3 regions of the Ensifer sp. D2-11 genome follow, and region 1 is predicted to be linked to each of the others. Evidence: predicted binding sites of a transcription regulator. Region 1 holds the regulator's gene; each other region holds the start of a gene.
What was found. Region 1 encodes PhoB, which activates phosphate uptake and scavenging genes when phosphate is short. Its sites were predicted from a motif close to TGTCATNNANCTGTCAT; they were not measured.
Positions count from the first base shown of each region.

Region 2: M1D34_RS14700 (DUF47 domain-containing protein) is a predicted target of PhoB. The motif match lies at 1,656-1,672, and genes of this name have one in related genera.
Region 3: phnF (phosphonate metabolism transcriptional regulator PhnF) is a predicted target of PhoB. The motif match lies at 1,714-1,730, and genes of this name have one in related genera.

Region 1 is NZ_CP096433.1:2,719,761-2,723,968, forward strand. It holds gene M1D34_RS13095 (aspartate aminotransferase family protein) at 1-389, opposite strand, end outside; gene M1D34_RS13100 (hypothetical protein) at 403-648, opposite strand; gene M1D34_RS13105 (GcrA family cell cycle regulator) at 800-1,321, shown strand; gene phoB (phosphate regulon transcriptional regulator PhoB) at 1,416-2,099, opposite strand; gene phoU (phosphate signaling complex protein PhoU) at 2,210-2,923, opposite strand; gene pstB (phosphate ABC transporter ATP-binding protein PstB) at 3,010-3,825, opposite strand; gene pstA (phosphate ABC transporter permease PstA) at 3,839-4,208, opposite strand, start outside.
Region 2 is NZ_CP096433.1:3,052,955-3,057,162, forward strand. It holds gene M1D34_RS14690 (molybdopterin-synthase adenylyltransferase MoeB) at 1-310, opposite strand, end outside; gene recF (DNA replication/repair protein RecF) at 337-1,461, opposite strand; gene M1D34_RS14700 (DUF47 domain-containing protein) at 1,696-2,340, shown strand; gene M1D34_RS14705 (inorganic phosphate transporter) at 2,340-3,344, shown strand; gene M1D34_RS14710 (DUF1326 domain-containing protein) at 3,458-4,093, shown strand; gene M1D34_RS14715 (DUF2182 domain-containing protein) at 4,098-4,208, shown strand, end outside.
Region 3 is NZ_CP096434.1:174,589-178,796, reverse strand. It holds gene scpA (methylmalonyl-CoA mutase) at 1-927, shown strand, start outside; gene phnF (phosphonate metabolism transcriptional regulator PhnF) at 939-1,673, opposite strand; gene phnG (phosphonate C-P lyase system protein PhnG) at 1,799-2,266, shown strand; gene phnH (phosphonate C-P lyase system protein PhnH) at 2,266-2,868, shown strand; gene M1D34_RS18015 (carbon-phosphorus lyase complex subunit) at 2,873-3,979, shown strand; gene M1D34_RS18010 (alpha-D-ribose 1-methylphosphonate 5-phosphate C-P-lyase PhnJ) at 3,976-4,208, shown strand, end outside.

The DNA of each region.
Region 1 (4,208 bases):
GCACCTTCGAAGGTGATGACGTGGAACTTCTCGACGTGCCCCTTGGCGAAATGATAGCGCCGCGCCGTCTTGATCGCACATTCGAGCGCTTCCGCACCCGAATTGGTGAAGAACACCCGATCGGCGAAGGTCACCTGGGTCAGCCGCCGCGCAAGGCTTTCCTGCCCCGCAATCTCGTAGAGATTGGACAGATGCCAGACCTTGTCGGCCTGCGCCTTCAGCGCCTCGACGAGATGAGGATGGGCATGGCCGAGCGAGTTCACGGCGACACCGGCAGCGAAATCGAGATAGCGCGTGCCGTCTTCGGCGATCAGCCAAACGCCTTCACCTCGCTCGAAACGCAACGGCGCGCGCAGATAGGTGTCGTAAAGCGGCGTGGTTGCGGCCATGTCGAGCTCTCCTTCATTCCGGCGGCATCGGACCGTTCGGCCCGATAAAAATCAAAAATGCCGCCTTGCGGCGGCGACAGGCACTATTCCCATTTCGCACCGCGATGTCAACAAAACCAAGGTTTGCAGGCGCTTTGCGGATACCGATTCCGAAGCGCGAAAAAATCGCACTCTGGGACTTGCAAAAATGCAACGCTCCGACAGCAAGTTGGGGAAAACCGCGAAATCGATTCGGCGCGATTCCGGCGACTCTTGCCACGGAGTCACCCTGCCGGTAGGTTAACATTCAATTACTAGACGCATGCGGCGGACCTAGTCACCAAAAGTATTATCGCGTTGAATCTTCGGGTTTTTCCCGGAGAGCGGTGACGGATTCCGCCATCCCAACGCCGAGAACGGGGAGTGCAGAGATGAACTGGACTGACGAGCGGGTCGAGAAACTGAAGAAGCTGTGGTCGGAGGGCCTGAGCGCCAGCCAGATCGCGGCGCAGTTGGGCGGCGTCAGCCGCAACGCGGTCATCGGCAAGGTTCATCGGCTGAGCCTGCCCGGGCGCGCCAAGGCCGGCGGAAGCACGGCCGCTGCAGCCCGCCCCAAACGGGCGACGTCTGCCCCGCGCGCACCGAACTATGCTGCGCGTTCCGTAACCCGCACCGTAACCCGCACGGCCGGTGCGACCGCGCTCAAGGAAGAGCTCGCCGTCGACCTGGCGATCGACCAGGAGCTGCAGATCGACAGGAATATCGTCCTGCCGATGTCGCGGCGGCTGGAGCTCACGGAGCTTACCGAACGCACCTGCAAGTGGCCGATCGGCGACCCGCTCAAGGAAGAGTTCCACTTCTGCGGCAACGACTCCCCGGAAGCCTCTCCCTATTGCACCTTTCATGCCCGGCTGGCCTACCAGCCCTCTGCCGAGCGCCGGCGCATGCGCTGAGGCGCCTGCTCATTCCGCTCTGGATGCACGACGAAAAATGGGGCCGTAAAGGCCCCTTTTTTCTTTGCCATGCCGTAAGCCGGCACCTTCGGTCTCAGCTCTCCAGCGAATAGCCCGCGCCGCGCACCGTCCGGATGACGTCGGGCATGTTGGAGAAGTTCAGTGCCTTGCGCAGACGTCCGACATGGACGTCCACGGTCCGTTCGTCGACATAGATGTCGTGCCCCCAGACACCGTCCAGGAGCTGTGAACGGGAGAAGACGCGCCCCGGTGAGGACATGAGAAATTCCAGCAGCCGGAACTCCGTCGGGCCGAGGCGCACTTCACGGCTGCGGCGGTGGACGCGGTGCGTCTCCCTGTCGAGCTCGATATCGCCGCAGCGCAGGAGCGTCGACAGAACCTCGGGCTTGGCGCGCCTGAGCATCGCCTTGACCCTCGCCATCAGTTCCGGCGTCGAGAAGGGCTTGACGACGTAATCGTCGGCCCCGGTGGCAAGGCCCCGCACGCGCTCGCTCTCCTCGCCGCGCGCCGTCAGCATGATGATCGGCAGGCGCTCCGTTTCCGGCCGCTGGCGCAGCCTGCGGCAGAGCTCGATGCCGGAAACCCCGGGCAGCATCCAATCGAGGATGAGAAGGTCGGGCAGGCGCTCCTGCAGGCGGATCTCCGCCTCGTCGCCGCGAAGGATCGTATCGACCTCGAAGCCTTCTGCCTCGAGATTGTAGCGCAGGAGAACGCTTAGGGCTTCCTCATCTTCGACTACGGCAATCTTCGGCAACATTCAGTAGGACTCCTTCCTACGCACGACAGCCGTCATGCCGCCGCGCACGGTGGTAGGCCGCGCCAAAGCGGCCGGAACAAATTCTGCATAGGCCCGGATGCCGGGCGATCTCAGTCCGTCACGGAACCCAATGTCGACGTCATGTCGTCCTTCGGCCGTTCGCCCTGCGGCTGGGCGCCTGTCGCCATGTAGTAGATCGTTTCGGCAATGTTGGTCGCGTGATCGCCGATACGCTCGATGTTCTTGGCGCAGAAAAGAAGATGCGTGCAGGGCGTGATGTTGCGCGGATCTTCCATCATGTAGGTCAGCAGTTCCCGGAACAGAGAAGTGTAGATCGCGTCGATCTCTTCATCGCGTTCGCGAATGCTGTTCGCCTTTTCCGGCGAACGGGAGGCGTAGACGTCCAGGACTTCCTTCAACTGAACGAGCGCGAGCTCGGCCAGGTGTTCGAGGCCGCGCGCAAGCTTGCGCGGTATGCCCGAACCGGCGACGGCAATCACGCGCTTGGCGGTGTTCTTGCCGAGATCGCCGACGCGCTCCAGGTCCGCGGCGATACGGATCGAACCCATGATCTCCCGTAGATCCGAGGCCATGGGCTGGCGTTTGGCAATGGTGACGATCGCCTTTTCGCCGATCTGCCGTTCCGCGTCGTCCAGAATGGTGTCGTCGGAGATAACCTTCTGGGCGAGAGCAAGATCGGAATTGACGAGCGCACGGACGGAGTCCGCGACCATCTGCTCGGCAAGACCGCCCATCTCGGAGATGCGGCGCGTGAGATACTTCAACTCTTCGTCGAAGGCGGACATGATGTGTGCGTGAGACATATTCGTTTCCTCGGGAGACCCGCCGTTCTGAATGGCTCGGTCGATCTTAAACCGGGAGGGACGGAAAAGCGCCGCCCCTCTCGCCATCAGCCGAAGCGGCCCATGATGTAGTCCTGGGTGCGCTGATCGTCCGGGTTGGTGAACATTTTGTCGGTATCGTTCTCCTCGACGAGATTGCCGAGATGGAACATGGCCGTGCGCTGCGACACGCGCGCCGCCTGCTGCATCGAGTGGGTGACGATCACGATCGTGAAATTCGCCCGCAATTCGTGGATGAGTTCCTCGACTTTCGCGGTCGCGATGGGATCGAGCGCCGAGCAGGGCTCGTCCATCAGGATGACTTCCGGGCTGACCGCGACGGCGCGGGCGATGCAGAGGCGCTGCTGCTGACCGCCGGAAAGTCCGGTGCCCGGCTCCTGCAGCCGATCCTTCACCTCGTTCCAGAGCCCGGCCTTCTGCAGGCTCGTTTCCACGACCTCGTCGAGTTCGGCCTTGGTGCGTGCCAGGCCATGGATGCGCGGCCCGTAGGAGACATTGTCGTAGATCGACTTCGGGAACGGATTGGGTTTTTGGAACACCATGCCGACCCGGGCGCGCAGCTCCACCACGTCGATCGACGGATCGTAGATATCGTCCTCGTCGAGCGTGATCTTGCCGGTCACGCGGCAGTTCTCGATCGTGTCGTTCATGCGGTTCAAAGTGCGCAGAAACGTCGATTTGCCGCACCCTGAGGGACCGATCAGCGCCGTGACCGTGTTCTCGCGGATGTTGAGGTTGACGTCGAAGAGCGCGCGCTTTTCGCCGTAATAGACCGACACATCATTGCCGATCATCTTGTAAGGCACCGTATTCATTTTCTGGTCAAGAGCCTTTTCGACTGCAGCTTCCGACATGATGTTCATAGTCCTTACCCCACTACCAGCGACGCTCAAAGCGACGCCGCAAGAGAATTGCCCCGAGATTCATGAAGATGAGAAAGATCAGGAGAATGATGATCGCTCCGGACGTACGCTCGACGAAGGCACGCTCTGCCTCGTTCGCCCACATGTAGATCTGCACCGGCAGCGCCGTGGACGGCTCCAGCGGCGACCCCGGAAAGTCGACGACGAAGGCGACCATGCCGATCAGAAGCAGCGGCGCCGTTTCGCCCAGTGCATGGGCGAGGCCGATGATCGTGCCGGTCAGGATGCCGGGCATGGCAAGCGGCAGCACGTGATGGAAGATGGTCTGCATCTTCGATGCGCCGAGGCCGAGTGCGGCGGAGCGGATCGACGGAGGCACTGCC
Region 2 (4,208 bases), 330 kb from region 1:
GGGCGTCGATCGCCGCTGCGGCGCTCTCGACCTTCGGCCGCCCGATATCGGCGGTGGCATGGATCACCTGACGCTGCAGGTTCGACAACGAGACCACGTCGTCGTCGACGATCCCGAGTGTGCCGACCCCGGCGGCCGCCAGATATTGCAGAGCCGGCGCGCCGAGCCCGCCCGCGCCGATGACGAGCACGCGCGCGGCCTTGAGTTTCTGCTGCCCCGGGCCGCCGATCTCCGGCAGCACGATATGGCGTGCGTAGCGCGCAATCTCCGAAGGAGCGAGCGTCGCATCGGTCGTCATGTGCGTCTCCATGTAATTTTCGCGCAGGGCGCTGCATGTCACCCCGAAACGCGGCCGTTTGCAACGGTCAGATATTGAGCGCGCTCGCCAAGGGCGTTGAACATCGCCCGGTCGGTGCCCGTCATGAAGGACTGGCCGCCGAGCCCATCGACCAGATCGAAGAGGGCGGCGCGGCGTCCCTGATCGAGATGGGCGGCGATTTCGTCGAGCAGCAGCACCGGGGCGTGGCCGGTCATATCCCCGACGAGCCGTGCATGCGCGAGCACCAGGCCGACGAGCAGCGCCTTCTGCTCGCCGGTCGAGCAACGCTCGGCCTCGATGTCCTTTTCCCGGTGGCGGATCAGGAGATCGCTTCGGTGCGGCCCGTCCAGCGTGCGGCCCGCGGCCGCATCGCGGGCACGGCCCTCGGCGAGCATTGCCAGATATCGCTCTTCGAGTTCAAAGGCGGGAATGCCGGAACAATCATCGAGAAAGCCGGCGAGCGACAGGCTTGCGGACGGAAAGGTCCCATCGCTCCGGCTCCGCTCGACGAGGGCCGAGAGCAGGCCGAGCATCTCCTGACGGGCAAGCGCCATGGAGATGCCGAGCCCGGCCATTTCGCGCTCGATGGCCGACAGCCAGGCGGGATCGGGCCGGAATTCCGAGAGAAGCCGGTTGCGGCTGCGCATGGCGCGGTCGAACTCGCTGGCGCGGCGGCCGTGCTCGGGATCGAGCGACAGGACCAGCCGGTCGAGAAAGCGCCTGCGGTCGGCGGAAGGGCCGGTGAAGAGGCCATCCATCGCCGGAGTGAGCCAGAGCACCCTGAGGTGGTCGGTGAGCTCGTCGACGGTGCGGGCCGCAGTGCCGTTGATCCTGAGGCGGCGCGACTGCCCCTCCTCGGTCCCTTGAGTTCCCGTGCCGATCTCCACCGCCCCTTCCATGCCGTCGACGGCGGCGAAGACCGAGAAACCATCGGGGGCGCCGACGCGGGCGACATCCGCATAGGCAGCGCGCCTCAAACCGCGCCCGGGCGAAAGAAAGGAGACCGCCTCCATCAGATTGGTCTTGCCCGCACCGTTCTCGCCGGTCAGCACCACATGGCGCTGGTCGAGGTCGAGCGCCAGCGTCGCATAGTTGCGGAAGTCGCTCAGCTTCAGGCGTGTGAGAAAGACCTTGTGGGGCATTGCAAGTCCGATATCGACGTTGCTGTCAGGTAGGATGAAAGCCCGGCCAAGGCAAGGCGGAAAGGGTGTTCTGTCCGCCTCTCCCCCGCCTGCGGCGATTCCGTATCCGGGCTGCGCATTTCCGCCCCAATCGCCTGTGGGAAAGCCGTTTTTTTCAGCCGCATCGGAACTTTCCCCGAGCGCGCAAGTACAATATGACAACTGCGTGACAATCGACAGTTGGATGGATCGCTGATGCTCGGCCTGTTTCGCAAGCTCCTCCCCCGGGAAGACCGTTTCTTCGACCTCTTCGCCGATCATTCGCGCACCGTCATGGGTGCGGCGGAGGCACTGAACGCGTTGCTTGCCGGCGGCCCGGACATCGAAAGCCATTGCGACCGCATCGTCGCGCTCGAGAACGAGGCCGACGAAATCACCCGCGAGGTTCTGCTGGCCGTCCGCCGCAGCTTCATCACCCCCTTCGACCGCGGCGACATCAAGGATCTCATCCAGTCGATGGACGATGCGATCGACATGATGCACAAGACGGTGAAGACCATCCGTCTCTACGAGCAGAAGAGCTTCGATCCCGGCATGCAGGCCATGGGTGCGGCGGTCGTCGAGGCCGCCCATCTCGTCGCCGAGGCCATTCCGCTCCTCAGCCGGATCGGTGCCAATGCTCATCGCCTCAGCGCCATCGCCGAGGAGGTGACGCATGTCGAGGATAGATCCGACCAGCTGCACGAGCAGGGCCTGAAGGATCTCTTCCAGCGCCATGGCGCTTCCAACCCCATGGCCTATATCATCGGCAGCGAGATCTACGGCGAACTGGAAAAGGTCGTCGACCGCTTCGAGGATGTGGCAAACGAAATCAGCGGCATCGTGATCGAGAACGTCTGATGGATGCGACGCTCGCCTTCCCGCTGCTCGTGGGGCTCATCGCCGTCGCGCTTTTCTTCGACTTCCTCAACGGGTTGCACGACGCGGCCAATTCCATCGCGACCATCGTATCGACGCGCGTGCTCCGGCCGCAATATGCGGTCTTCTGGGCGGCGTTCTTCAACTTCATCGCCTTCCTCTTCTTCGGGCTGCACGTCGCCGAAACGCTCGGAACCGGCATCATCGATCCGGGTATCGTCACGCCGCAGGTGATCTTCGCGGCGCTGATGGGCGCCATCACCTGGAACATCGTTACCTGGGTCTTCGGCATCCCGTCGAGTTCCTCGCACGCGCTCATCGGCGGTCTCGTCGGCGCCGGCCTGGCCAAGACCGGTTTCAGTTCCATCGTCTGGCAAGGCCTGCTGAAGACGGCTGGCGCCATCGTCATGTCGCCGGGCATCGGCTTCGTTCTGGCGCTGCTGTTGGTGCTGATCGTCTCCTGGCTGTTCGTTCGCCAGACACCCTTTGCCGTCGACAGCACCTTCCGGGTGCTGCAATTCGTTTCGGCTTCCCTCTATTCGCTCGGCCATGGCGGCAACGATGCGCAGAAGACCATGGGCATCATTGCCGTGCTTCTCTTCTCGCAGGGCTATCTCGGCTCGGAATTCTACGTGCCCTTCTGGGTGGTCATCACCTGCCAGGCGGCGATCGCGCTCGGCACGCTCTTCGGCGGCTGGAGAATCGTCCACACGATGGGCTCGAAGATCACCAAGCTCAACCCGATGCAGGGATTCTGCGCCGAGACGGGCGGCGCCATCACGCTGTTCGCCGCGACCTGGCTCGGCATTCCGGTTTCGACCACCCACACGATCACCGGCGCGATCATCGGCGTCGGCGCGGCGCGGCGCGTATCGGCGGTGCGGTGGGGGCTTGCCGGCAACATCGTCGTTGCCTGGGTGATCACCATGCCGGCGGCAGCGTTGATCTCGGCGCTCTGCTATTTCGCCGCGGACCTCGTCGCCTGACGCTTTCGCCGGGCACCCCGTTGGCATTGCCGGCGGCGGGGAGTATATTTCCGCGATCTAATGGAATTGCATCCGGAGAAGAGTGAACTTCCATCGTATCTGGGGAGGAAACGATGACGGACGTCGAGTGGACGATCAAGGGCCGCGAATTCATCCATTGCAATTGCGCCTATGGCTGCCCGTGCCAGTTCAACGCACTGCCCACCGAGGGGCATTGCCGCGCGATCGGGATCGTCGACATCGACGAGGGGCACCATGGCGATACCCGGCTCGACGGCCTGAGGTGCGGCATGATCGTATCCTGGCCCGGTGCCATTCACGAGGGCAGGGGCGCGGTGGTTCCGATCATCGACGAGCGTGCCTCCGACGAGCAGCGGGAGGCGCTGCTGCGGATCATGAGCGGCCAGGACACCGAGCCCGGCGCCACCTTCTTCCAGGTGTTCGCGACGACTTTCGAGACCTTCCACGATCCGGTTTTCGCGCCGATCGATTTCGAGATCGACGTCGAAAGACGCTCGGCGCGGGTCAATATTCCGGGATGGATGGAGGCTCGCGGCGAGCCCATCGTCAATCCGGTGACCGGTGAGGAGCATCACGCGCGCATCAACCTTCCGCACGGGTTCGAATATGACCGCTGCGAGGTGGGGCGCGGCTGGGCCGAGACGAGCGGGCCGCTGGCAGTTTCGCTCGCCGATTCGCACGCCCACTTCGCCAGACTGCACATGACCGGAAGCGGCGTGGTTCACTGACGCCATGCCGCCCGACACCGCGCTTGAAAGCTTGCTGCGACGGGATCGGGCAATCGTGGCAGCGTCGCTCGCCGCATTGACGGTGGTCGCCTGGACATACACGCTCTGGCTGGCG
Region 3 (4,208 bases), on a different replicon from region 1:
GCCGAAAAGGCCTGGGCCCTGATCGAGGAAGTGGAGGCGCTGGGCGGCATGACGAAGGCAGTCAATGCCGGCCTGCCGAAGCGGCTGATCGAGGAGGCCGCGACCCGGCGCCAGGCGGCCGTCGACCGCGCCGAGGAGGTCATCGTCGGCGTCAACAAATACCGGCTCGAGAACGAGCAACCGATCGACATTCTCCAGATCGACAACGCCGCGGTTCGGACGGCACAGGTCAAGCGCATCGAGGAGACCAGGCGGCGCCGGGACTCGCAGAAGATGAAGCAAGCGCTGGACGCGCTGGCCGATGTGGCGCGCAGCGGCAAGGGCAATCTGCTCGCCGCCGCGGTCGAGGCTGCCCGGGCGCGCGCCACTGTCGGTGAAATCACCGACGCCATGCGCGAGGCTTTCGGCGATTACACTGCCATTCCTGAAGTCGTCACCGATATCTACGGCAAGGCTTATGAAGGCGATCCGGAACTCGGCGTTCTCGCCGGGCGGCTCGGCGAAGCGACGAAGCGCCTCGGCCACAAGCCGAGGATCATGGTAGCCAAGCTCGGCCAGGACGGGCACGACCGCGGCGCCAAGGTGATCGCATCGGCCTTCGGCGATATCGGCTTCGATGTCGTCGCGGGCCCCTTGTTCCAGACGCCGGAGGAAGCTGCCGATCTGGCCCTCGCCGAAGAGGTCACCGTTATCGGCGTTTCATCGCTTGCCGCCGGGCACAGGACGCTGATGCCGCAACTTGCCGAGGCACTGAAGAAGCGCGGCGGCGAGGACATCATCGTCGTCTGCGGCGGTGTCATCCCCCGGCAGGATTATGATTATCTGATGGAGAACGGCGTCGCCGCCGTCTTCGGACCCGGCACCCAGGTGCTCGACGCGGCGCGCGCCGTGCTGGACCTGATCGAAGGCAAGCGGCGAAACGTGTAAACCGGCCGAGTTCAAGTCTCGATCCGGAGCTTCATCCGGTCGGCTGCAAAGCGCGTTCGCGAATATTCGACTGGGCGGCCTTCTAGATCGGCGTTGACCGATTGCGTCTCCATGACGATCGCCCCCGGCGATAGTTTCAGAAGCGAGAGTTCCTCTGCCTCCGCGTGCCGCGCGACGATCTCCGTCGAGACCCGGACGTAGTCGTCGAGCCCATGCGCGGCGAAGGCCTTGGTGACCGAGCCGAGCCGCGCATATTCCTCCGCCATCCTCGCAAAGCGCTCGGCGGGGTAGTAGCTGACCGCCGTCGAAAGCGGCCGCCCGTCGCCGCTGCTGACGGTGCTGAGCTCGATGAGAGGGGTGCCTGGGGGAACGCCAAGCGCAGCGGCGATTTCGCCGCTTGCCGGCACTTGGGCGTGCCCCAGGAGCTCGGTTCCGATTTCCCTCACCTGACGGCCGAGACCTTGCGAGAAGCGAGTGCGCCGCGAGATCGGATAGCTCACGCGATCCTTGCGCTCGATCATCGTGCCGCGCCCCTGCACCGCGCGCACCAGACCTTCTTCCGCGAGTGCGGCCAGCGCGCTGCGGACGGTGTGGCGATTGACGCCGAATTCCGCTGCAAGGGCCGTCTCCGGCGGCACCATGCCGGTGGCGTCATAGTCGCCATTGCTGATCGCGAGCCGTATCCTGTCGGCAATCTGCCGCCATAGCGCCACGCCCATCTGCCGTTCGACGACCTTCGCCACCATCTTCTTCGCCCCGCTTCTTAGCCGCCAGTTTCTTAGCAAATGTCACAAGCCTGTCATTTGCGAAGGTTATGGAAAGGTATAAGATGTATAGTTGTCTAGATCAATAGACATTTTGGAGTGAAATGATGGACGCAGCGAAGACAAGTGACGATGCAGGCGGCGCTCAGCGCCGGGAAGGCATGCGGCTTCTGGCGCGCGCGACGCTCGGCGAACTTTCCTTGGCCTGGGACGCGATCGACGACAAGCCGGAGGTCGCGCCGGTGCGCGGTCCGGAAACCGGGCTCGTCATGGTGCGCGGCAAGATCGGCGGCGGCGGCGATCCTTTCAATCTCGGCGAGGCCACCGTTTCACGCGCCACCGTGCGGCTTTCGACCGGCGAGGTCGGCCATGGGCAACTGCTCGGCACCGACAAGGCACGCGCCCGCTTTGCCGCGATCTTCGACGCGCTTTTTCAGAGCGCTACGCATCGCGCAAGCGTCAAGGCGCTGCACGAGCAGGTGGCCGCTCGTCTCGATGCGGAAGACCGTCGCAAGGCCGAGGAAACGGCCGCGACCCGCGTCGACTTCTTCACCATGGTCCGCGGAGAGGATTGATGACCGCCCAATCGCAAATCTATAGCGGCGCCTTCGCCGATCCCGTCTTCGAGGCGCAGTCCGTGTTCCGCAGCCTGATGGACTGCTTCGCCCGCCCGGGCATCATCGGCCGGCTGTCCACTGCTGCAGCCCCGCCGGCGCCACTCGGAGAGGCAAGCGGAGCTGTCGCGCTCACGCTCTGCGACCATGACACGCCGGTCTGGCTATCGCCGGCGCTCTCCAAATGCTCGGCGCCGAAGTGGATCGCGTTTCACACCGGCGCCGGCGTCACCGAGACGAAGGACGAGGCCCGCTTTGCATTCTTCGAGAAGGGCGCGGCCGTGCCGGGCTTCGACCAGTTCGCCCTCGGCACGCAGGAATATCCCGACCGTTCCACCACGCTCGTCGTCGAGGTGGAAGCGCTCGAAGGCGGGCAGCCGCTCATCGGCCGGGGACCGGGAATCAAGCACGGGATCGTCATCGCACCGAAGGGTCTGCCCGACGTGTTCCTCGACCTCTGGGCCGCCAACCGGGCGATCTTTCCGCGCGGCATCGATCTCGTCCTGACGGCGCGCGAGGCAGTGCTCTGCCTGCCGCGCACCACCAAACTCGAGCGGGAGTAAGCGCATGTATGTAGCCGTCAAGGGCGGAGAAGCCGCCATTGCCAATGCTCACCGGCTGCTGGCCGACCGCCGGCGCGGCGACCGGGCGCTGCCCGCGATCACCATAGATCAGGTCGTCGAGCAGCTCGGGCTCGCGGTCGACCGCGTGATGGCCGAGGCCTCGCTTTACGACCGTGCGCTTGCGGCGCTTGCCGTGCGCCAGGCGCGCGGAGACATGATCGAGGCGATCTTCATCCTGCGTGCCTACCGCACCACCCTGCCGCGCTTCGGCTATTGCGAACCGGTCGACACCGCGAAAATGAAGGTCGAGCGGCGCGTCTCGGCGACCTACAAGGATCTGCCCGGCGGCCAGCTTCTCGGCCCCACCTTCGACTATACGCACCGCCTTCTCGACCCGTCGCTGATCGGCGAAGAACCGGTCGATGAGCCGGCCCTCAAGGAGCCGGGCGAACATGTCATGCGCGTCTCCGACATTCTCGACGGCGAAGGCCTGATCGAGGGCGACGGCCAGATGCCGGAAGGCCACGTGGCGGGCGACCTCACGCGCGAGCCGATGGAATTTCCGATGGCGCGCGATCTCCGCCTGCAGGCGCTTGCCCGTGGCGACGAAGGATTCCTGCTGGCGCTCGCCTACTCCACGCAGCGCGGCTATGGCCGCACGCACCCCTTCGTCGGCGAGGTCAGGATCGGCGAGGTCGAGGTCGAACTGGAGCTGCCGGAGCTGGGCTTTGCCGTTTCGCTTGGGGTCATCCGCGTTACCGAATGCCAGATGGTCAACCAGTTCAAGGGCTCGTCCAGGCAGCCGCCGCAATTCACCCGCGGTTACGGGCTCGTCTTCGGCCAGAGCGAGCGCAAGGCGATGTCGATGTCGCTGGTCGACCGGGCGCTCCGGACCGACGAATTCGACGAGGACATCGTCGCTCCCGCCCAGGATCAGGAATTCGTCATCTCGCATGCCGACAACGTCCAGGCGACCGGCTTCGTCGAGCACCTGAAGCTGCCGCATTACGTCGACTTCCAGGCCGAGCTCGACCTGGTCAGGCGCATGCGCCGCGAACACGACGCCGCCCAGGCCGGCGGCAAGGACGGCATGAAGGAGGCCGCCGAATGAACGACCTCGCAACTTACAACTTCGCCTATCTGGACGAGCAGACGAAGCGGATGATCCGCCGCGCGATCCTGAAGGCGATCGCCATTCCCGGCTATCAGGTGCCCTTCGCCTCCCGCGAAATGCCGATGCCCTATGGCTGGGGTACCGGCGGCGTGCAGGTGACCGCCTCCATCCTCGGGCCCGACGACGTGCTCAAGGTGATCGACCAGGGCGCCGACGACACGACGAA